2 regions of the Streptomyces sp. NPDC055243 genome follow, and region 2 is predicted to be linked to the other one. Evidence: riboswitches for the same ligand, from Rfam matches in the RefSeq annotation. Region 2 holds a riboswitch; the other holds the start of a gene.
The links. Region 2 has a riboswitch for glycine ahead of gcvP (aminomethyl-transferring glycine dehydrogenase). Riboswitches for the same ligand answer to the same signal wherever they lie in the genome.
Positions count from the first base shown of each region.

Region 1 (11,853 bases), on a different contig from region 2:
CTCGACGCGGTCGTCGGCGGACTCGACGTCGACCTCGCGCGGGGACTCGCCCTCCAGGCCGAGCAGGACCGCCTTCGGGGTGCCGTGGCCGTGGCCGGTGGCGCCGAGGGAGCCGTAGAGCTCGGCCCGTATGGCGGTGGTGTGGGCCATCAGGCCCTCGTTCTTGAGGCGGCTCGCGAAGATGCGGGCGGCGCGCATGGGACCGACCGTGTGGGAGCTGGACGGGCCGATGCCGATCGAGAACAGGTCGAAGACCGAGAGGGCCACGAGAAACTCCAATGATGGTTGGTAGACGCCGTTGTCTGCCGGGGTGGTGCGGAGAACTACGGAACGAACTGTGCGGAGAACTGCGAACGCGGGGCATGAGCCGGGGCACCGCACTCACTGTCTTCACTGTCCAGTGTGCGCGGTGCCCCGAAGAATCGTACGAAGGAAAGCGTACGAAACTGCTACAGGTTGGGGTACAGCGGGTGCTTGGCTGCCAAGGCCGAGACGCGCGCCTTGAGCGACTCCGTGTCGACCTCGCCCGGCTTCAGCGCCTCGGCGATGACGTCCGCGACCTCACGGAAGTCCTCCTCCTGGAAGCCGCGGGTCGCGAGCGCGGGCGTACCGATCCGCAGGCCCGAGGTGACCATCGGGGGGCGCGGGTCGTTCGGGACCGCGTTGCGGTTGACCGTGATGCCGACCTCGTGGAGGCGGTCCTCGGCCTGCTGGCCGTCCAGCTCGGAGTTGCGCAGGTCCACCAGGACCAGGTGCACGTCCGTGCCGCCGGACAGGACGTCGACGCCGACGGCCTTCGCGTCGCCTTGCACCAGGCGCTCGGCCAGGATGCGGGCGCCGTCCAGGGTGCGCTGCTGGCGCTCCTTGAACTCCTCGGAGGCAGCGACCTTGAAGGAGACGGCCTTGGCCGCGATCACGTGCTCCAGGGGGCCGCCCTGGAAGCCGGGGAAGACCGCGGAGTTCAGCTTTTTCGCGAACTCCTTGCTGCGGGCCAGGATGACGCCGCCGCGCGGGCCGCCGAGCGTCTTGTGCGTGGTGGAGGTGACCACGTCCGCGAACGGCACCGGGTTGGGGTGCAGGCCCGCGGCGACGAGCCCGGCGAAGTGCGCCATGTCGACCCACAGGTACGCGCCGACCTCGTCGGCGATCCGGCGGAACTCCGCGAAGTCCAGCTGGCGCGGGTAGGCGGACCAGCCCGCGATGATCACCTTCGGGCTGTTCTCCTTGGCCAGGCGCTCGACCTCGGCCATGTCCACCAGACCGGCCTCGTCGACGTGGTACGCGACCACGTTGAACTGCTTGCCGGAGAAGTTCAGGCGCATGCCGTGCGTGAGGTGGCCGCCGTGCGCCAGGTCCAGGCCGAGGATCGTGTCGCCGGGCTGGGCGATCGCGAAGAGGGCGGCCTGGTTGGCGGAGGCGCCGGAGTGCGGCTGGACGTTGGCGTACTCGGCGCCGAACAGGTCCTTGATCCGGTCGATCGCGATCTGCTCGGTGACGTCGACGTGCTCGCAGCCGCCGTAGTAGCGGCGGCCGGGGTAGCCCTCGGCGTACTTGTTGGTGAGGACCGTGCCCTGGGCCTCCATGACGGCGACCGGAGCGAAGTTCTCCGACGCGATCATTTCGAGGGTGGACTGCTGGCGGTGGAGCTCGGCGTCGACGGCGGCGGCGACTTCCGGGTCCAGCTCGTGGAGAGGGGTGTTGAGAAGCGACATCAGGTGGTCCCTAGGGGTCTTCGGGGGGCTTCAGCTGCCGGAGAACTCGGTGTACTCGTCCGCGGAGAGCAGGTCCTTCGGCTCCTCCGTGACGCGTACCTTGAAGAGCCAACCACCCTCGAACGGGGCGGAGTTGACGAGCGAGGGGTCGTCCACGACGTCCTGGTTCGACTCGACGACCTCACCGGTCACCGGCGAGTACAGATCGCTGACCGACTTGGTCGACTCGAGCTCGCCGCACGTCTCGCCCGCGGTCACCGCGGCGCCGGCCTCGGGAAGGTCGGCGTAGACGACGTCACCGAGCGCGTTGGCGGCGTGCTCCGTGATACCGACCGTCGCCACACCGTCCTCGGTGGCCGAGAGCCACTCGTGCTCCTTGCTGTAACGCAGCTGCTGGGGGTTGCTCATGACCTGAATTCTCCTGTACGCGGGTGGGTGCTGCGGAACGGGAATGATGTGCGGGGGGTCACTTCCGGGTTACCAAAGAGACGGAAGTGTCACTTCTGGCGCTTGTAGAACGGCAGAGCCACGACCTCGTAGGGCTCGTGCGTGCCGCGGATGTCCACGCCGACGCCCTCGGTGCCGGGAGCCGCGTGCGCGGCGTCCACGTACGCGATGGCGATCGGCTTGCCCAGTGTCGGGGACGGCGCCCCGGAGGTGACCTCGCCGATGACCTTTCCGTCGGCGACCACGGAGAAGCCCGCGCGCGGGATGCGGCGGCCCTCGGCGATCAGGCCCACCAGCTTGCGCGGGGGAGCGGTCTCGGCGCGCTCGGCGGCGGCCGCGAGCGCCGCGCGCCCCACGAAGGTGTCGGCCTGCGAGGTCTTCTCGAACTTCACGACCCGGCCCAGACCCGCGTCGAAGGGCGTCAGCTCGGCGGTCAGCTCGTGCCCGTACAGCGGCATGCCCGCCTCCAGGCGGAGCGTGTCGCGGCAGGAGAGGCCGGCCGGGACCAGGCCGACGGGCTCGCCCGCCTCCATCAGCGCGCCCCACAGCTTCTCGGCGTCGCCGGGCGCCACGAACAGCTCGAAGCCGTCCTCGCCCGTGTAGCCCGTGCGGGCGATGAGCGCGGGCACGCCCGCGACCGTGCCCGGCAGGCCCGCGTAGTACTTCAGGCCGTCCAGGTCCGCGTCCGTGAGTGACTTCAGGATGCCGGGGGACTCGGGACCCTGGACGGCGAGCAGCGCGTACGCGTCGCGGTCGTCACGGACCCGCGCGTCGAAGCCGTCGGCGCGGGCGGTGAGCGCGTCCAGGACGACCTGCGCGTTCGACGCGTTGGCGACCACCATGTACTCGGTCTCGCCGAGCCGGTAGACGATCAGGTCGTCCAGGATGCCGCCGTCCTCGGCACAGATCATCGTGTAGCGGGCGCGGCCGACACCGACGGAGCCGATGTTGCCGACCAGCGAGAAGTTCAGGAAGTCCGCGGCCTGCGGTCCTGTGACCGTGATCTCGCCCATGTGGGAGAGGTCGAAGAGACCGGCCTTGGTGCGGACGGCGATGTGCTCGTCGCGCTCGCTGCCGTAGCGCAGCGGCATGTCCCAGCCCGCGAAGTCGGTCATCGTCGCGCCGAGCGCACGATGCACGGCATCGAGGGCGGTCAGACGGGGGACGGTACTCATCAGTGGAACTCCCAGGGCATGACGGGCGAGGTCGATCCTCCCCATCTGTCATCGGAACCTGAGAGGTTCACCACGACCCGTCCGTACAGGGGGTCATGACTTGCACCTTGGGTGGAGCCGCGACCGCGGCCCGCTTTTCAGATGTGCCTCGCCCGCGCGGTACGGGGCCTGAGAGATTCAAGGGAGGGACTTGCTCCTTCGGCGCCCCGGAGCGTCTTTCGACGGTGTCCGGGAACTCTCCCGCGCGGATTCAAACGGCCTGTATGGAGTTTGCGCGCACATCATTGCACGCGCCCGCGTCACAGGGCAGTGCCAGTCGGGTAATGCCCTTGTGCCGCATTACCTTCTCTTTACACTTGCCGGGGAAGCTGCGGTAAGCAGGTACGTGACCGCTATGGGGAGGCCGATCACGGTGCGCAGGACGAGCGTCTACGCGACCAACACGGGGGTGGCCCTGCCCAAACAGGCAGCCGCCCCCACCAGGGAGAGCTGCGGCCCCCTGCCGGCGGCCGTCGTCCGCGACCTGCGGCAGCGGACCGGCCACAGCCCGCACCGGCTCACGTTCGGCGAGGGCGATCTGATCGTCGTCTCCGGGCTGCCGGGCAGCGGCAAGTCCACGCTGATGCGCAGAGCCGTCGCGGGCCCGCGCATCGACTCGCAGGACACCCGCGACCGCTGGGCCCGGCGCATGCCGAGCCTGCTGCCGTACGCGGTGTACCGCCCCCTGGTCCGCATCGCGCACTACGCGGGCCTGCGCAGGGCCCTGCGCTCCGGCGAGGGCGTCGTGGTGCACGACTGCGGCACCCAGGCCTGGGTGCGCCGCTGGCTGGCCCGCGAGGCCGCGCGGCGCGGCACGACCCTGCATCTGCTGCTGCTCGACGTGGAGCCGGACACCGCCATAGAGGGCCAGCTCGCGCGCGGGCGCGGCGTGTCGCGGTACGCCTTCGCGCGCCACCGCAGGACGGTCGGCCGGCTCGTCGGCGCCGCCGAGCGGGGCGATCTGCCGCGCGGCTGCGGCTCGGCGGTGCTGCTCGACCGGACGGCGGCCGGGGTGCTGCGGGGGATCGGCTTCGGGGACTGAGCCGCCGCTCACGTTAGGGTCGTGCCGCAGGCAGAGCGGGACCGAGCAGGGGTTAAGACAGATGGACATTCCGGCGCAGGCGCACGCCCATCCCTACGGAGGATGGCCGGGCAACGAACTCGAAGAGGTGCTCGCGGCCTCTCTCGGCACGCCGGGGGCGCCCCGGGCGTCCGCGGGCGCCCGCATCGTGGAGGTGCTCGGCCGCAGCCACGTCTGGGTCCCGCTGCCGAACGGCGGGGCGCCGGACAGCGGCACCCTGGACCTGCCCACGCTGGAGATCGACGGCCAGGCCTACGTCCCCGTCTTCAGCTCCGAGCAGCAGTTCCAGCACGTCACCGGGGGCCGGATGGGCTGCACCGTGGCGCCCGCCGTGGAGTTCGCGCGCGGGCTTCCCCCGCAGATGGGCATCGCGGTCAACCCGGACGGCACGATCGGGGTCCCGCTTCCGCCGCCGGCCGTCGCCGAGCTCTGCCGGTCGGGACGCACGCCGCTGGACGGGCCCGCGACCGGCGGCCGCGTACGCCTCTTCGAACCGGACTGGCAGGAGGACCCGGTGGACTTCCTGTCCGCCGCCGCCCGTGAGTTCGAGGCCACCGGGGTCGTCCTGAGCGCCCGCCGCTGCCTGGCGAGCGTCGAGGGCGAGGCGCCCGCGCTGTTCGTCGGCGTCGAACTGAGCTCCTGGGAGGGCAACGCGCGCGAGCTGCCGATGGAGGCCGTGGGCAGGGCCCTTGGTCTGGCACCGGTGGCCTGGCCGGTGAACCTGGTGCTGCTCGACGTGGCCCAGGACCCGGTCGGCGACTGGATGCGCGAGCGGGTCCGGCCCTTCTTCGGGCAGAGCCCCGGGCACGAGCACGGACACGCGTAAGGACATGTGCGGGTACGTGTGTGAGGGTGCCGTACGTCAAGTCGGTGTCAGGATCGCCGCTTAAGCTGGTTTCATGAGCCGGGGACACCGGGTCAGCGGGTCATCGCGAAGGGGCGGTTAAGGGTGAGTGCGTCGGGCACGGCTGCGGCCGGGCAGGTCGAGCACATGCTGCGCCAGGTGACGCCGGGGCGCTACGACGCCTACGAGGCGCTCCTGCGGGCGCTCGCCGCCGACCAGGTGTGGATGCTGCTCTGGCACGGCCAGGCGGGGTCCCCCGACGCCCAGTACGGGAACATGGAGGTCGAGGGCCTCGGGTACGCGCCGTGCGTGACCTCCGCCCAGGAGCTCTCCGCCAGTGGCTGGAACCGCTCGTACGAAGTGGTCAGCGGGCTCGACATCTCCCGCACGCTCTACCCCGACCACTACGGCCTCTGGCTCAACCCGCACGCCCCCGGCGGCGGCGTCGGCATCCCCTGGCTCGACCTGCGGCGCATCGCGTCGGGCCTCGACCTGCTGCCCGCGGGCCCGCTGCGGCTCACCGAGCCGGCCATCGAGATCCCCCAGTTCTACGCCCTGCTCACGCAGAACGCGCACCGCACCCCCGCGGTCCGCTCGCTGCGCCGCGCCTGGGTGCAGCCCGCGCTCGGTGCGCCGTATCTGGCCATCGGCCTCGATGTGTACGACACGGCGCCCTCGTCGGTCGACGGGGTGCGCACGATGATGCAGCAGTCGATCGCCGCCGTCCCCGACGGCCTGCCCGTGTCGACCGTCGCGATGTCCGACGCGTACGACCCGGTGGCCATGTGGCTGCGCGCCAATGCCCGGCCGTTCTACGACCGCGAGGCCCAGCCGGCCCCGGCGCCCGCGGGCGGGTACGGCTACCCCGCGCAGTACTGAAACAGTGCTGCGGCCCTTACCGAAAGGGCCGTGAACCGGCCACCGCGGCTCGTATACCTGCCCTGACCGCCACAATGTCCGTTCTGATGGCGGAGGGGCCCAATGGGCCCCCGTGGCCTATTGCGATGCAACTGCCCCGTGTTCGCCCCTCGTTCACCTGCGTCCGGATAACGGAACACCTCGATCAGCATCACGGTTGCGCATCCTTTCCCCGTCAAGGCTGGTAACAGATCGCAACCGCGATGAAGACTCCCGCACCAGGGGCGCTTCGCCCCTGTGTACGACGGACTGATCACATCGCTACAGCGACAAGTGCGGGCCGGTCACCACCGGTTGAGAGGGGTCCCTGCCACGATGACGGCACCATTGCATGACACACCTGCGGACGCGGACCCGACAGCGGACGTCGCTCCCGCAGCTGATGCAGGGGTGAGGAAGGTCGAGGGGCGGTCCCTCAAGCAGATCGCCTGGAACCGCCTGAAGCGGGACAAGGTCGCGCTGGCCGGCGGCATCACCGTGCTCGTCCTGGTCCTTGTCGCCGTCTTCGCGCCCCTGATCGTCTCCCTGCTGGGCCACCCGCCCAACGAGTTCCATCAGGACGAGCTGGAAGACCTGACGAACCTGCCCAAGGGCGCGTTCGGCGGCATGAGTTGGGACTTCCTCTTCGGAGTGGAGCCGAACAAGGGCCGCGACGTCTTCAGCCGCATCGTCTACGGCGCCCGGATCTCGCTCCTGGTGGCGTTCCTCGCCGCCGTGGTGGCCGTGGTCCTCGGCACCTTCTTCGGGATCATCGCCGGTTACTTCGGCGGCTGGATCGACGCCCTGATCAGCCGGGTCATGGACGTGCTGCTCGCCTTCCCGCAGCTGCTCTTCGTGATCTCCCTGGTCTCCGTCCTCCCCGACGACCTGCTCGGGCTCACCGGCAGCGGCGTCCGCATCGCGGTACTGATCCTGGTGATCGGCTTCTTCGGCTGGCCCTACGTCGGGCGCATCGTCCGCGGCCAGACCCTCTCGCTGCGCGAACGCGAGTACGTGGAGGCGGCCCGCAGCCTCGGCGGCGGTCAACGGCACATCCTCTTCCGTGAGTTGCTGCCGAACCTGGTCGCTCCGATCACCGTGTACGCGACGCTCATGATCCCCACCAACATCCTCACCGAAGCGGCGCTCAGCTTCCTCGGCGCAGGTGTACGCCCGCCGACGGCTTCCTGGGGCGGCATGCTCCGGGACGCGCTGGCGACGTACGAGCACGACCCGATGTTCATGGTCTTCCCTGGCCTGGCGATCTTCGTGACAGTGCTGGCCTTCAACCTCTTCGGTGACGGGTTGCGCGACGCCCTGGACCCCAAGGGAACTCGGTAAACAGCTCCAACTGGCTTGCCCCTGCCGCAGCGTCAGGTGGCTCTTCCCATGGTTCTTCAGGCAGTCAAAGCCAAGGACCGCGAATCTCGGAGGATGCGAGAAATGCCCACAGGTTCCTCTAAACGACGGTTGACCGCAGGCGCGGCCCTCGTCGTGGCGGCGCTGGTGACCACCACGGCGTGCGGCGGCGGCAGCGACGACGACGACAGCAAGGGCGCCGGCTACAACGCGGCGATCGGCAAGGTCGCCAACGAGTCGAAGAAGAAGGGCGGGACGCTCAAGTTCATCGCCAAGCAGGACCTGGACTCGGCCGACCCGCAGCGCGCGTACTACGGCATGACGTGGGACTTCATGCGGTACTACACCCGCACGCTGATCACGTACGACACCAAGCCGGGTGCCGCGTCCAACAAGCTCGTCCCCGACCTCGCCGAGGACACGGCGAAGATCAGCGACGACGGCAAGACCTACACGTACAAGCTGCGTGACGGCCTCACCTGGGAGGACGGCTCCAAGCTGACCTCCAAGGACATCAAGTACGGCATCGAGCGCATCTGGGCGACCAAGGTCATCACCGGTGGTCCCGGCTACCTCAAGTCCACGCTTGACCCCAAGGGCGAGTACAAGGGCCCCTACGAGGACAAGTCGAAGGACAAGCTGGGTCTGAAGGCGATCGAGACGCCGGACGACAACACCATCATCTTCAAGCTGCCCAAGAAGAACGGCGACTTCGAGCAGATGCTCGCGATGCCGTCGGGCACCCCGGTGAAGCAGTCCGAGGACACCGGCGCCAAGTACACCCAGCGCCCCTTCTCCTCCGGCCCGTACAAGTTCCAGAACTACAGCGCGGGCAAGAGCATCACGCTCGTCCGCAACAAGAACTGGAAGAAGTCGTCCGACCCGGTCCGCCCGGCCCTGCCGGACAAGATCCAGGTCACCATCTCGGCGAACCTCGAAGAGAACGACAAGCGCCTGATGGAAGGTGACTACGACATCGACATGAATGGCACCGGCATGACCCAGTCGGGTCGTACCACCGCCATTCAGGACCACAAGGACAACGTCGACAACATGCAGACGGACTTCGTCCGTTACGTCGCCCTGGTGACCAAGACGAAGCCGTTCGACGACGAGCACTGCCGCAAGGCCGTCTTCTACGCCACGGACTTCGCGAGCCTGCAGAAGACCCGTGGCGGCCCGGTCGCCGCCGGTGAGATCGCCACCAGCGTCTTCCCGAAGTCGATCAAGGGTCACGACGACTACGACCCGTACGGCATCAAGGAGCGCAAGGGCAAGCCGGACCTGACCAAGGCCAAGGATGAGCTCAAGCAGTGCGGCGCTCCCAAGGGCTTCTCGACCAAGATCTCGGCGCGCACCAACCAGCCGGGTGAGGTGGACGCCGCCACGGCGCTCCAGGAGCAGCTGAAGAAGGTCAACATCGACGCCCAGGTCGACCAGATCGACGGCGCCGACTCCTCCAGCATCACCGGCTCCCCCTCGGTCGTGAAGAAGCGCGGCATCGGCATGACGATGGCGGGCTGGGGTCCTGACTTCCCGACCGGCCAGGGCTACGCCCAGCCGCTGTTCGACAGCCGTTTCATCAACGAGAACGGCAACTACAACGAGTCGCAGATCGACGAGCCGAAGATCGACAAGTACTTCGACGACGCGATCGCCACGGTCGACCCCAACAAGGCCGGTGAGATCTACACCGATCTGGCCCACGAGATCGTCGACAAGGCGTACTGGATGCCCTTCATCTACGAGAAGAACATCTCGTGGCGTTCCTCGCGGGCGACCAACGTCTACTCGTCCGCCGCGTACAGCGGTCGTTACGACTACGTCTCGCTCGGTGTGAGCGACAAGAAGTAGTCCACGCCGCAAGGCAGTCCCACCCCGCCCCATCCCGCCAGTCCGAAGGGCAGGTGATGGCCCGGGGCGGTGACCGGGACCCCTCACAAGGGGGTCCCGGTCACCGCCGGGCCGCGCACAGTGCTTGCTTATCTCATCCGGCGCCTGATCGCCGTTGTCGTCATGGTGCTGGTCGTACTGCTCGCGACCTTCACCGTCTTCTTCATGCTGCCCAAGTGGGCTGGCCAGGACATCGCCGTCCTCTTCGCCGGCAAGTCGTCGGGTGCCGAGCAGCTCGCGGGCATCCGCATCAAACTGGGTCTGGACGATCCTCTGCTCGTCCAGTTCTGGGACTTCGTCAAGGGCATCCCGATGGGGCGTGACTACGCCAACGGGGCCGACGTGACCCACTGCCCGGCCCCCTGCTTCGGATACTCCTTCCGTACCGAGGCGCCCGTCTGGGAGACCCTCAAGGACGCCCTGCCCGTCACCGCGGCGCTCGCCGCCGGTGCCTGTGTGCTGTGGCTCGTCGCCGGTGTCGCCACCGGCGTGCTCTCCGCGCTCAAGCGCGGCACCATCTGGGACCGTTCCGCGATGATCACCGCCCTCGGCGGCGTCTCGCTGCCGATCTTCTTCACCGGCATGATCGCGATGGGGCTCTTCGTCCACACGCTCGGCTGGGTGAAGATCGAGGACACCCTCACCACGGACGACCCGATCAACATCTGGTTCGAGACGCTGATCCTTCCCTGGATCGTGCTCGCGTTCCTCAATGCCGCCATGTACGCACGACTCACTCGCGCGACCATGCTGGAAGTGCTCGGTGAGGACTACATCCGCACCGCGCGCGCCAAGGGGCTCGGCGAGGCCGTCGTCATCAGACGGCACGCGCTGCGCTCCGCCATGACGCCGATCCTCACGGTCTTCGGCCTCGACCTCGGTGTGCTCCTCGGCGGCGCCGTCCTCACCGAGTCCACCTTCAACCTGCCGGGGCTCGGCCTCGAGGCGGTCAAGGCCATCAGCAACAAGGACCTGCCGGTGATCCTCGGCGTCACCTTGTGCGCATCGCTCGCGATCGCCCTCGCCAACCTCGTCGTCGACCTTCTGTACGCCGTCATCGACCCGCGAGTGAGGCTGGGATGACCGAACTGCACAAGACCGGAGCGGCGGTCGGAGAACCCGTCGCTGATTCGGTCGCTCCCACCGCTTTCCTCGAGGTGCGCGACCTCAAGGTGCACTTCCCGACCGACGACGGCCTGGTCAGGTCCGTCGACGGGCTCAGCTTCCAGCTGGAGAAGGGCAAGACCCTCGGCATCGTCGGCGAGTCGGGCTCCGGCAAGTCGGTCACCTCGCTGGGCATCCTGGGCCTGCACACCGCCGGCCAGTACGGCAGCCGCAAGCCGCAGCTGTCCGGTGAGATCTGGCTCAACGGCACGGAGCTGCTGAGCGCGGACCCCAACCAGGTGCGCAAGCTCCGCGGCCGCGACATGGCGATGATCTTCCAGGACCCGCTGTCCGCGCTGCACCCGTACTACTCCATCGGCAAGCAGATCATGGAGGCGTACCGGGTCCACAACGACGTGGACAAGAAGGTCGCCCGCAAGCGGGCCATCGAGATGCTCGACCGGGTGGGCATCCCCCAGCCGGACAAGCGGGTCGACAGTTACCCGCACGAGTTCTCCGGCGGCATGCGTCAGCGCGCGATGATCGCGATGGCCCTGGTCAACAACCCCGAACTGCTCATCGCGGACGAGCCGACGACCGCCCTGGACGTCACCGTCCAGGCGCAGATCCTCGACCTCATCCGGGACCTGCAGAAGGAGTTCGGCTCCGCGGTCATCATGATCACGCACGACCTGGGCGTGGTCGCCGAGATGGCGGACGAACTGCTCGTGATGTACGGCGGGCGCTGCGTCGAGCGGGGCACCGCGGAGAAGGTCTTCTACGAGCCCCAGCATCCCTACACCTGGGGCCTGCTGGGTTCGATGCCGCGCATCGACCGCGAGGAGACCGACCGTCTCGTGCCGGTCAAGGGCTCCCCGCCCAGCCTGATCAACCTGCCCGAGGGCTGCGCCTTCAACCCGCGCTGCCCGTACGCCGACATCCCCAAGGACCAGATCACCCGCCGCGAGCGCCCCGACCTGCGCGAGGTCGGATCGGGTCACTTCTCCGCCTGCCACATGTCGCAGGACGAGCGCACCCGGATCTGGACCGAAGAGATTGCGCCGAAGCTGTGAAAGACGACACGAAAGACCAGGCGAAGGGCCAGGAGATGACGATCCCGGCGCAGACGAAGGGCTCGGTGGAGCCGCTGCTCAAGGTCGACGGCCTGGTGAAGCACTTCCCCATCAAGAAGGGGCTGCTGCAGCGCCAGGTGGCGGCCGTGCAGGCCGTGGACGGGCTCTCCTTCGACGTACGCCCCGGTGAGACGCTCGGCGTCGTGGGCGAGTCGGGCTGCGGCAAGTC
Region 1 covers NZ_JBITWR010000010.1:49,807-61,659, forward strand. Annotated here, with positions in the region: gene ACIGXX_RS27370 (L-serine ammonia-lyase) at 1-267, opposite strand, end outside; gene glyA (serine hydroxymethyltransferase) at 450-1,712, opposite strand; gene gcvH (glycine cleavage system protein GcvH) at 1,743-2,120, opposite strand; gene gcvT (glycine cleavage system aminomethyltransferase GcvT) at 2,210-3,334, opposite strand; glycine riboswitch at 3,482-3,587, opposite strand; gene ACIGXX_RS27390 (AAA family ATPase) at 3,729-4,415, shown strand; gene ACIGXX_RS27395 (enhanced serine sensitivity protein SseB) at 4,477-5,280, shown strand; gene ACIGXX_RS27400 (enhanced serine sensitivity protein SseB C-terminal domain-containing protein) at 5,404-6,177, shown strand; gene ACIGXX_RS27405 (ABC transporter permease) at 6,532-7,536, shown strand; gene ACIGXX_RS27410 (ABC transporter substrate-binding protein) at 7,639-9,408, shown strand; gene ACIGXX_RS27415 (ABC transporter permease) at 9,529-10,530, shown strand; gene ACIGXX_RS27420 (ABC transporter ATP-binding protein) at 10,527-11,624, shown strand; gene ACIGXX_RS27425 (dipeptide ABC transporter ATP-binding protein) at 11,660-11,853, shown strand, end outside.
Region 1: linked by a shared signal. The riboswitch ahead of gcvT (glycine cleavage system aminomethyltransferase GcvT) and the one ahead of gcvP (aminomethyl-transferring glycine dehydrogenase) in region 2 are both predicted to bind glycine.

Region 2 (11,853 bases):
TCCCGATGAACCCGCCGATGCCCTGGTAGAGGTGGTACGAGCCGCGCAGCACCGAGCTGCCGACCAGCGCGGCCGTCGGCGTCCACCCCAACTGCCCGAACCTGCGCAGCAGATAGCCGACGACGATCACTTCCTCGAGCACCGCGTTCTGCACCGCGGACAGCACGAGCACCGGGTACTTCCACCACACGTCGGGCAGGTCCTCCGGTACCACCGTCAGGTTGAACCCGAGCCCGCGCGCCGCCAGATAGAAGGCGATCCCGGTGCTGCCGATCACCGCCGCGATCGCCGCCCCGCGCCCCAGGTCCGGCCACGGCCTGCTCCGGTCGAAGCCGATCGTGCGCAGCCCGGCGCCCTCCCGGATCAGGAAGTGCGCGACCAGCGCGACCGGCACCAACGCGGTGGAGATTCCGAACAATTGCCACGCGAGATCAAGCCATGGCCGCCCCGGAGCGGCCGACGCGTTCATGGTCGCCGCCTGATCCTTCAGACCACCCGGTTTGGTGACCGACCCGACAAAGCTGATCAGCGCGGACACACCGCTCGCACCCAGGGAAAGTGCCAGGACGAGCAGCGTCTCGTCCCGGAGGATCCGTCGCGATGGCTCCTCGCCCCGAAAAGAACCGGCCAACGGCCCGGGCTCCGCTTGCACTCCGCCTCCAGTTGAGTAATCCCGCCTCATCCCCATCTCCGCCCCGCTAGGGTCTCGAAAAGAGTTACGAAGATCGTGCGCGACAGGCCGAGGGGGACGGACGCCGACTGCGGTCATGCCACCCCCTCTTTCCTTGCTTCATCACTCAAGGAGGGGCACCACCGCCATGGGACGTCACAGCTTGCCCGATGAGTACGGGACGGACGCACCCGACCCTCGGCCACGCACCCGCGGCCGCACCGTGGCCATCGCGACGGCACTGGTCCTGACGGTCGCGGCGGGCACCGCGGTCGCCGTCCGCAGCGACCTGCTCACCTTCGGCGGTTCGTGCAGCGACGACGCGGTGGAGCTGGACGTCGTCGCCGCGCCCGACATCGCCCCCGCCCTGCGCGCGGCCGCCGACGACGCGCGCGAGAACGAGGTCGCGTCCGACGGAGCCTGCATCGACGTACGGGTCACCGCCCGTGACTCCTACAAGGTCGCCGACCAGCTGCGCACGGGCAAGGGAGATCCGGGCTACGACGTGTGGGTGCCGGACTCCGAACTGTGGCTGCAGCGCGTGGGCCTGGGCGGCCGGCAGAACAAGGTGTCGCCCGCGGGGAACATAGCCTCGTCGCCGGTCGGCATGGCCATGGTCCCTTCGGCCGCCGAATCCCTGGGCTGGCCCAAGAAGACGTATAACTGGCCGGAGTTGACCGGCGCGGCGATGAAGGGCGACAAGCTGCGGCTCGGCGCCGCCGATCCGGCCCGCAGCGCGACCGGCCTGCTGGCCCTCGCCAAGCTGAGCGCCTCGGCGAAGAAGTCGGGCGGCAAGGACGGCGACACCCAGGCCGCCGGGCTGGCCAAGGCGCTGTCCGCGCGCACCTCCGACAGCGACAGCCAGCTCCTTGACACCTTGGCCCGCGACGCCTCCGGCACCGAGCAGGGCAACCCGCGCCGCAACCAGGCGCTGATCCTCTCCGAGCAGGCCGCGTTCAAGCACAACGCGACGGCGGGCGAGGAGAACAGCCTGGACATGTTCTATCCGAAGGACGGCTCGCCGCGCCTCGACTACCCGTACACCCTGGTCCAGGAGGACGAGCTGTCCACGGACCAGAGCCGGGCCGCCCTGCGCTTCATGACGCTGTTCGGCGACGACGAGGGGCGCGCGATCCTGGAGAGGCACGGCTTCAGGACGGGCACCGAGGCCCCGTCGGCGAAGCTCATCACGGCGGCAGGCGGCCGGACCCCCCAGCCGTACGGCGACGAACCGACCGATCCTCCCTCCGAGAAGGAGGTGCAGGAGACGCTCGGCATGTGGACGATCACCGTCCAGAGCGCCCGGCTCAGCACCGTCGTCGACGTCTCGGACTCCATGGGCCAGCTCGTGCCGGGCCGGGGGCAGACGCGGATGGAGGTCACCAAGTCCTCGCTCCTCCAGGCCCTCGCGGGGTTCACCGACGAGGACGAGATCGGCCTCTGGGAGTTCTCCACCCTCCTGGACGGCGAGCGCGACTACCGCAAGCTCGTGCCGACCGAGCGGCTCGGCGACCGCAAGGGCGGCGGCACCCAGCGGGACAAGGTCTCGGAGGCCTTCAGCGATCTGGCGCCCATCCCGGGCGGCGCGACCGGCCTGTACGACACGACGCTTGCGGCGTACAAGGAAGCCACGTCCACCTACGCGAAGGGCAAGTTCAACGCGCTCGTGGTGCTCACGGACGGCGCGAACCAGGACCTCGGCTCCATCTCGCGCAGCAACCTCATCGCACAGCTGGAGAACCTCGCCGACCCCAAGCGCCCGGTGCCGCTCATCGCGATCGCGGTCGGCCCGAACGCGGACAAGGAGGAGGTCGTGCAGATCGCGGAGGCGACCGGCGGATCAGGTCACCAGGTCGATGATCCGGCGCAGATCCACGCGGTCATCCTCAAGGCCATCATGGAGGCGGGCAGCCACGGCTGAGCCCGCCCCCGTGCGCCTCGGCGCGGCGCCTCAGCTCAGGAAGGCCGGTTCGGGCAGCCCCACCGGCCAGGTGTGCACCGGGTCCCCCGCGTGCATCAGCTCGGCGTAGCGCCGGGTGGTCGCCGCGAGCGCGGCCTCGCGTTCGAGCCCGGTCTCCAGGGCCTGGTGGTAGGTCGCCGCCTGCCAGGACGCCCCGTTCACCCGCCGCCTGCAGCGCTCCTCGATGACGCCGAGGTAGAAGTCCCGGTCGGCGGGCTCGACTCCCCACGCGTCGAGCCCCGCCGCGGCGAGCGGCAACAGCTCGTCGCGTACGAGAGCGACCGCGGGCACCTCGACCAGCCCTCCGTAGCGGCCGCGCCGCGGCCATTGCAGCCGGGCCTCGATGCCGTCGCGGCACGCGGTGTCGAAGTTGCTCGCCGCGGCCTCGAAGGGCAGCCGGGTCCACACGGGCCGGGGCTCCTCGGCGAGGGCGCGTACGACGCCGTAGTAGAAGGCGGCGTTGGCGATGACGTCGGTGACGGTGGGGCCCGCGGGCAGGACGCGGTTCTCCACGCGCAGGTGCGGGACGCCGCCGGCGATGCCGTACACGGGACGGTTCCAGCGGTACACGGTGCCGTTGTGCAGGACGAGTTCGCCCAGCTGGGGCACCCGGCCGTCGTCGAGCGCCTCCAGCGGGTCCTCGTCGTCCATGAGGGGAAGCAGCGCGGGAAAGTAGCGCAGGTTCTCCTCGAAGAGCTCGTACACGTCGCTGATCCAGCGTTCGCCGAACCAGGTCCGCGGCCGCACGCCCTGTGCCTGTAGCTCGGGCGGGCGGGTGTCGGTGGACTGCAGGAACAGCGGCGGCCGGGATTCGCGCCACAGCTCGCGCCCGAACAGGAAGGGCGCGTTGGCGCCGACGGCGACCTGCGCCGCGGCGACGGCCTGCGCCGCGTTCCACACGTCGGCGAACCTGCCCGGCGTGACCTGGAGGTGCAACTGCACGGAGGTGCAGGCCGCTTCGGGCGCGATCGACGCGGAGGTGCAGGTCAGCCGCTCGATGCCCTGGATGTCCAGGACGAAGTCCTCGCCGCGGGCGGCCACGATCTGGTCGTTGAGCAGCGCGTAGCGGTCGACGTCGGAGAGGTTCCCCGAGACCAGGTCGTGGTGGGCGAGCGTCGGCAGAATACCGATCATCACAATGCCCGCGTTCACCTCGTTGGCTTTCCGGTGGGCATAGGCGAGGCCGGTGCGCAGCTCTTCGGCGAGGCGGTCGAGAACCCGTCCGCCCAATCGGTGCGGGGCGATATTGACTTCAAGATTGAACATTCCGAGTTCGGTCTGGAAGTCGCGGCTTGCGATGCGCTCGAGAACTTCCGCATTCAGCATTCTCGGCATGCCGTCGGGCCCCGCGAGATTCAACTCTATCTCCACCCCCATCAGGTTCTGGGGGCGCTCGAACCGCTCCTCGTCCAACAGTCTCCGCAGCCCCGCGAGACACTCCCTGAGCTTGCTCCGGTACCGGTGCCGCTCGGCCAGGTCAAACGTTCCTGCTACGACCTTCTCCCCCATCGAAGCGTCCCCTCCTCGGATGGGCAGCCAATGATCCGGCCGCGATGTCTCGGGGGATGATGCCCTGCAATGTGATCGATAACGCCCCGCACATGCCTCCGGCCCAGTAGGCTCGATGCCGTGCCCGCGCGGCACATTCACCGGGCATGGGGTACGCCGGGGATTCCTCGCCCCGAACCCCTGGTGAAAAACGCCGACGAGAATCGGCCGTCCGCTCCCGCGAAGGGAGCCGAGGTCAAACGCCTGGGCTCATCCGAGATCGGGATAAAGCCCGCAAAATGGCGACCGAATAACGCCTTGCAGGCAATATCGGGTGCGGTTAGACGAAACACTGCCTGAACACGTGTCGTATAAACTCCGCGAACGAGGCAGAGAGTTGGCGCTCGCGGTCCCCTGCCCCCGCCCCCTCTGACTTCGGAGCAGACAGCGACGTCCGCACCTGTCCTCGTTCCACCGTGCCTGTCGAATGAGAGAGGCGACCCATCATGCCGCTGCAAGTCCCCCCGGCTCCCGCGCCCGCCCTGCGCAGCGTCCTCGCGGCACTCGGTTCACCCACCGCCGTACGCGAAGCCCGCACCCCGTCCCTGCGTGCCGCGCAGGGACCGACGAGCCCCGAACTCCCGTTGCCCGTCCACGTCCTTGACCGGATCGCCCCGTCGGGCACATCGCCCACCCGGCTCGCCGGGTGGCGCTTCCTGATCCGCTCCGGCGAGCGAGCCGTCGCCGCCGCGGACACGATGCTGACCCCTGACGGATGGGCCTTCTCCCACTTCTTCGAGGGCCCCTACATCGCCTCCACAGAACGCGCCCTGCGCCATGCCGAGGCAATGCCGATGCCCTACCAACCCCGTCTGCTGTCCGTACCCGAGCTCTACATGCTGACCCTCTGGCTGCACGGCGACTGCACGGCGGACGGCGCGGACGGCGATCTCGCGCCCTCCGACATCCTCGTGCCCCTGGCGCCCGCGCCTCCCGGCATCGCGGCGCACCGCCCGCACCGCGCCGCGGAGCTCCTCAAGGTCCTCACCCACCGTCTGACCCCGGCACCGCTGCTCGGCTCGCCCGCCTGACCTCGCCGTACGTCCCCGTGCCCCGCCGCCGACCTCGGCCGCGGGGCTCGGCGCGTGATGTGCCCATACGGACTAGCCCAGTATGACCACCCCGAACCACCCGAAGAGACAGTGCAGTTGGGCTGAACCGTCCGGGCGGGTGATACGTCATTAAGCAGTAAGGAGCGCTGCCGCTAAATCCCTGCGGATTGACGTCCGTAGGGCAACACTGGGATCGGACCGACTAAACGGGGGGCGGCATGAACACCGCATCGAGCCGCAAGGCAGACGTCACAGCCATCACACCGCAGCGAAAGAACCCTTCCATGTGCCAGCACCAACCACCGTGCCCGACAGCCGACTCCGCCGACCGGGAAGCCGCACTGCTCACGGCGAGCCACCCGGAGCAGGGCTGGAGCCTGCTGTGCAACGGCGTCCTGCTCTTCGAGGACACCGGTGAGCTGCTGCCGGACGGCCAGATCATCGCCCCGCATCGACCGCTGGGCACGGACAAGATCATGACCGCCGCCTGACGCGGCGCCATCACGGCACGGACAACAAAGGGGCCGACCCGGAGCAACAACCTCCGGACCGGCCCCCACGCATGTTCTGGACGCGCTGTCAGTCCTCGTACGCATCCAGCGGCGGGCAGGAGCAGACCAGATTCCGGTCGCCGTACGCCTGGTCGATGCGGCGCACCGGCGGCCAGTACTTGTCAGCGGCTACGACGCCGGCCGGGAAGACGGCCTCCTCGCGGCTGTAGGCGTGCTCCCACTCACCGCCGAGCGCGGCGGCGGTGTGCGGCGCGTTGCGCAGCGGGTTGTCGTCCGCCGTCCACTCGGCGCCGACCTTCTCGATCTCCGCGCGGATGTTGATCATCGCCTCGCAGAACCGGTCGATCTCGACCAGGTCCTCGCTCTCGGTGGGCTCGATCATCAGCGTCCCCGCGACCGGGAAGGACATGGTCGGCGCGTGGAAGCCGTAGTCGATGAGCCGCTTGGCGATGTCGTCGACGCTGACACCGGTCGCCTTGCTCAGCGGGCGCAGATCGATGATGCACTCGTGCGCGACGAGCCCGCCGGGGCCGGTGTAGAGCACCGGGTAGTGCGGCTCGAGGCGCTTGGCGATGTAGTTGGCGGAGAGCACGGCGACCTGCGTGGCGCGCTTGAGGCCCTCGCCGCCCATGAGGCGTACGTACGCCCAGGAGATCGGCAGGATTCCCGCGGAGCCCCACGGCGCGGCGGAGATCGGCCCGACGCCCGTCTCGGGGCCCGCGGCGGGCTGCAGCGGGTGGTTGGGCAGGAACGGCGCGAGGTGCTCGCGCACACCGACCGGGCCGACGCCGGGGCCGCCGCCGCCGTGCGGGATGCAGAAGGTCTTGTGCAGGTTCAGGTGCGAGACGTCGCCGCCGAACTTGCCGGGCTGGGCGAGGCCGACCAGGGCGTTGAGGTTCGCGCCGTCGACGTAGACCTGGCCGCCCGCCTCGTGCACGGAGGCGCAGATGTCGGCGACGTGCTCCTCGAACACCCCGTGCGTGGACGGGTAGGTGATCATGAGCACGGACAGCTCGTCGCGGTGCTTCTCGATCTTGGCGCGCAGGTCCTCGACGTCGATCTCGCCGTCGTCGCTGGTCTTCACGACGACGACCTTCATGCCGGCCATCACGGCGCTCGCGGCGTTGGTACCGTGCGCGGAGGACGGGATCAGGCAGACGGTGCGCTGCTCGTCGCCGTTGGCACGGTGGTAGCCGCGCACCGCGAGCAGTCCGGCGAGCTCGCCCTGCGAACCGGCGTTGGGCTGCAGCGAGACCTTGTCGTACCCGGTGACCTCGGCGAGGCGCTCCTCCAGCTCACGGATGAGCGTCAGATAGCCCTGCGCCTGCTGGGCGGGGGCGAAGGGGTGCAGCTGGCCGAACTCGGGCCAGGTGACCGGCTCCATCTCCGTGGTCGCGTTGAGCTTCATGGTGCAGGAGCCCAGCGGGATCATGCCGCGGTCGAGCGCGTAGTCGCGGTCGGACAGCTTGCGCAGGTAGCGCAGCATCGCGGTCTCGGAGCGGTACTGGTGGAAGACGGGGTGCGTCAGGTAGTCGTCGGAGCGCAGCAGAGCGCCGGGGAGCGAGTCCGCGGTCTGCGCGTCGAGCGCCTCGACGTCGGCCTCGACGCCGAACGCCGTCCAGATCGCGGTCAGTTGCTTGCGCGTGGTGGTCTCGTCGCAGGCCAGGGAGACGTGGTCGGCGTCGATCTGGTGGATGTTGACACCGCCCTCGCGGGCCGCGGCCACGAGCGCCTCGGCCCGGCCGGGCACCCGAACGGTCAGGGTGTCGAAGTACGCGCCGTGCACGACCTCGACACCGCCCGCGGTGAGTCCCGCGGCGAGCACGGTCGCGTAGCGGTGGGTACGCCGCGCGATGGACCTGAGGCCCTCGGGCCCGTGGTAGACCGCGTACATCCCGGCCATCACGGCGAGCAGCACCTGCGCCGTACAGATGTTGCTGGTGGCCTTCTCGCGGCGGATGTGCTGCTCACGGGTCTGCAGCGCCAGGCGGTAGGCCTTGTTCCCGTCCGCGTCCACGGAGACACCGACGAGCCGCCCCGGCAGGCTGCGCGCGAACTTCTCGCGCACCGCCATGTAACCGGCGTGCGGGCCGCCGAAGCCCATCGGCACACCGAAGCGCTGCGTGGTGCCGACGGCGATGTCGGCGCCGAGCTCGCCGGGCGAGGTGAGCAGCGTCAGGGCCAGCAGGTCGGCGGCGACGGAGACGATGGCACCGATCTCGTGCGCCTGCTCGATGAGCGGCTTGATGTCGCGCACGGCACCGGAGGCGCCCGGGTACTGGATCAGTACGCCGACGACACCGCGCTCGGCGACCTCGGCCGGGATGCCCTCGCTCAGATCGGCGACGACGACCTCGACACCGGTCGGCTCGGCGCGGGTCTGGATGACGGCGACGGTCTGCGGCAGGGCGTCGGCGTCGACCAGGAAGACACCGTCCTTGACCTTGCCCATGCGCCGCGAGAGCGCCATGGCCTCGGCGGCGGCGGTGCCCTCGTCGAGCAGCGAGGCACCGGAGGTGGGCAGCCCGGTCAGCTCGGCGACGACGGTCTGGAAGTTCAGGAGCGCCTCGAGGCGCCCCTGGGAGATCTCGGGCTGGTACGGCGTGTAAGCGGTGTACCACGCGGGGTTCTCCATCACGTTCCGCAGGATCACCGGCGGAGTGAAGGTCCCGTAGTAACCGAGCCCGATCATGGAGTCGAGGACCTGGTTACGGTCCGCGAGAGAGCGCAGCTCGGCCAGGACCTCGGCCTCGGTGCGCGCCCCGGGCAGGTTTAGCGCCTCGGCGTTCTTGATCACATCCGGCACGGCGGCGGCGGTCAGCTCGTCCAGCGAGCCGTATCCGACCTGCGCGAGCATCTTGGCCCGTGCTTCCACATCGGGACCGATGTGCCGCTGCTCGAAGGGAATGCCCTGCTCGAGCTGCGAGAGCGGGATACGAGGGGTGGCGGTCATGCGGAGGCCTCCTGGTCTGACGCGGGTCTGACGCGACCTGCGAGGGGCACCACGGCGCGGGTACCCGGACGGCCTCCCCCTCTGTCATCTCAACCTGAGAGCTTCACCGGTCCGTGCCTCGCGAGAGACGCCGTACCGGCTTTCACCGTCGGTGAGGAAGGGTTTCGAACGTGCCCGCCCGACGCCCGCCCTACTTTCCAGAGTGACCTCGTCCGTGCGGTACAGGGGCCTGAGAGATTCCGGGGAGGAGTTGCTCCTTCGGCGCCTCCGGTGTGTCCACCGGAGAGCTCTCCCGCACGGGGTCAGCAGCCAAGCGCCAGCCTACCAGCGAGGAGATGGAGGATCCCTCGAGTGGCCGCCTGCCCCGAAGTGCTCTTTCGTAGTGAATACGAACGAACAAGGATGAGTTACGCCCCACTTCGACAAGCCTCGACCAGTTGGAGGGCCCGTGCAGACCGATATCGATCCACGCACCTTGATCGGCCGCAAGGCGTTCGACCGCAACGGGGCGAAGATCGGCACGATCGACGAGGTCTATCTCGACGACGCCACCGGGGCCCCGGAGTGGGCGGCCATACGCACGGGCCTCTTCAGCCGGGACGCCTTCGTCCCCCTGGAGCCCAGCGAGGTCACCAGCGAGGGCACCCTGCGCATCCCCTTCGACCGCTCCCTGGTCAAGGACGCCCCGGACTTCGGCGTGGGCCGCCACCTCTCCCCCGAGCAGGAACTACAGCTCTACCACCACTACGGCCTGGACATCACGCCCCCGCAGTCGGCGCCACCGCCGGACCAGGACTTCGGAAAGATCGCGGGCCAGGAGAGCACCTGACCCCACGGCTCAGCCCTCCTCCCCCGGCGGAGTCACCAGCGGCAACGGCTCCGCGGGGACGAGCTCGGCATCGTCCACCCGGAAGGTCCTCACCCGCCCCGGTGCAGACCCCGGTGTCTCGAACCGCACCGTCACCCGCCCGAGCCCGCTCCCCTGCACCCACCCGTGCCCGAAGCGCGCATGCCGCACATCGTGCCCCGCGCTCCACCGGCGCAGGACGAGCGGCACCTCCTCGGCCGGCTCCTCCACCGTCTCGGCAGCCACCCCCTCCGGCGCGGCCTCGCCCTCCCTCTGCTCAGGGCCCTCTGCCAGCGCCAGCGCCTGGGCCTGGGCCTGCGCGAAGAGATCCTCCTGCGTGTAGTCGGCGAGCCCCGTGACGCCCACGCCGAGCAGCCGCACGCCTCCGGTGGTGTCCACGGACTCCAGGAGCCGCGCGGCGGCCTCCCGCACCACCCCGGGGTCGTCCGTCGGCCCCCGCAGCGTCTCGGAACGCGTCAGCGTCGAGAAGTCGAACCGCCGCACCTTCAGGACGATGGTCCGCCCCGAGTGCCCCGCCGCCCGCAGCCGCTCCACACACCGGTCGGCGAGCCGCGCCACCTCGCCCCTGACCCGCACCCGGTCATGGATGTCCACGTCGTACGTGTCCTCGACGCTGACCGACTTGGACTCCCGCTCGGCCACCACGGGCCGCTCGTCGCGCGCGAGCGCCATCGCGTACAGCGCGCTCCCGTGCGACTTGCCCAGGAGTCGGACGAGCTCGTCCTCGCCCGCCTCGGCGATCTCCCCCACCGTCGTGATCCCGCCGCGCCGCAGATGGTCCCCGGTGGCCGGCCCCACACCGGGCAGGATGCGCACCGACAGCGGCCCGAGCAGGTCCCGCTCGGTCCCCGGCACTATCAGCCGCAGGCCGTCCGGCTTGGCCTCCTCCGAGGCGATCTTCGCCAGCATCTTGGACGCGGCGAGCCCGACCGACCCCGCGAGCCCGGTCACCGCCTTGATGTCGACACGCAACCGCTCTCCCACGGCCAGCGCCGACGCCTGGTCGTCGGCCACCCCGCCCGCCTCCAGGTCGACGAATGCCTCATCCAGGCTGAGCGGCTCCACCAGCGGCGACAGCTCACGCAGCAGCGCCATCACCTGGTCGCTGATGTCGCGGTAGAGCGCGAAGCGCGGCACCAGATAGGCGGCATTGGGCACCAGACGCCGCGCCTGCCCCATGGGCATCGCCGAGTGCACACCGAACTTCCGCGCCTCGTACGAGGCCGTGGCCACCACGCCCCGCGGCCCGAGCCCGCCCACCACCACGGCTTTCCCGCGCAGACTCGGCTTCGCGGCCTGCTCGGCGGACGCGTAGAAGGCATCCATGTCCAGATGCAGAATCGTGGGCGCGGTTCTCACACCACTGATGCTGCCCTACGCCACTGACAACGCCCCGAGAACGCCACCCCGCACCCAACCGGGCCGCGACCGGTCCGCGACGCGCGCGGCGGCCTCAGACGGCCCTGTTGCGCCGCCGCGCGAGCTCGTCGGCGGGGTTCGGCCGCACCAGCGTCTCCCCGGTCTCGATCCGCTCGCCGTGCAGCTGCGAGAGCGCCGCCTCCACGTCCCGCCACACGACGCCCACGGCGATCCCGAAGACCCCCTGGCCGCCCTGGAGCAGATCGTGGACCTCGTCGGGCGACGTGCACTCGTAGACCGTCGCGCCGTCGCTCATGAGCGTCATCCGCTCCAGGTCCTGGAAGCCGCGGTCGCGCAGATGCTGGACCGTGGTCCTGATGTTCTGCAGGGACACACCGGTGTCGAGGAACCGCTTCACGATCTTCAGGACGACGACGTCCCGGAAGCTGTAGAGCCGCTGGGTGCCCGACCCGCCCGCGGACCGCACACTGGGCTCGACCAGACCCGTACGGGCCCAGTAGTCGAGCTGTCGGTAGGTGATGCCGGCGGCCGCGCACGCGGTCGGCCCCCGGTAACCGATCTGTTCCTGTTCGGACTGTCCGGACGTGGCGTCCCCGCTCCCCTGAACGCTCCCCTGAACCACCATCGGCCTCTTCGGAGAGTGACCGGCCGCGCTGCTGTGAAGCGGATACGGCCCGCCCATCGCCGTACCGTCGCCGCTGCTTCCCACGCCGACCTCCGTCCTTGACCTGCCTTCTCGACGGTAGGCAGTCACCAGGGGCTCGTCAACGATCGCCACACTCGGCACGCCGAGTGATAATCACCCTAAGAGTGGTTTGCCGTACCGCACCGCCGGGAAAAGCTAGCCGAATGGTCCGCCGGACCCCTTCGGAAGCGACGGACCACCGGCTGACGGACTACTGGCTGTTCG
Region 2 covers NZ_JBITWR010000017.1:8,014-19,866, reverse strand. Annotated here, with positions in the region: gene ACIGXX_RS35590 (type II CAAX endopeptidase family protein) at 1-652, opposite strand, end outside; gene ACIGXX_RS35585 (substrate-binding and VWA domain-containing protein) at 819-2,591, shown strand; gene ACIGXX_RS35580 (glutamate--cysteine ligase) at 2,622-4,139, opposite strand; gene ACIGXX_RS35575 (hypothetical protein) at 4,625-5,209, shown strand; gene ACIGXX_RS35570 (DUF5999 family protein) at 5,515-5,721, shown strand; gene gcvP (aminomethyl-transferring glycine dehydrogenase) at 5,810-8,695, opposite strand; glycine riboswitch at 8,903-9,000, opposite strand; gene ACIGXX_RS35560 (PRC-barrel domain-containing protein) at 9,144-9,524, shown strand; gene ACIGXX_RS35555 (DNA polymerase IV) at 9,534-10,922, opposite strand; gene ACIGXX_RS35550 (MerR family transcriptional regulator) at 11,017-11,652, opposite strand; gene ACIGXX_RS35545 (bifunctional nuclease family protein) at 11,840-11,853, opposite strand, start outside.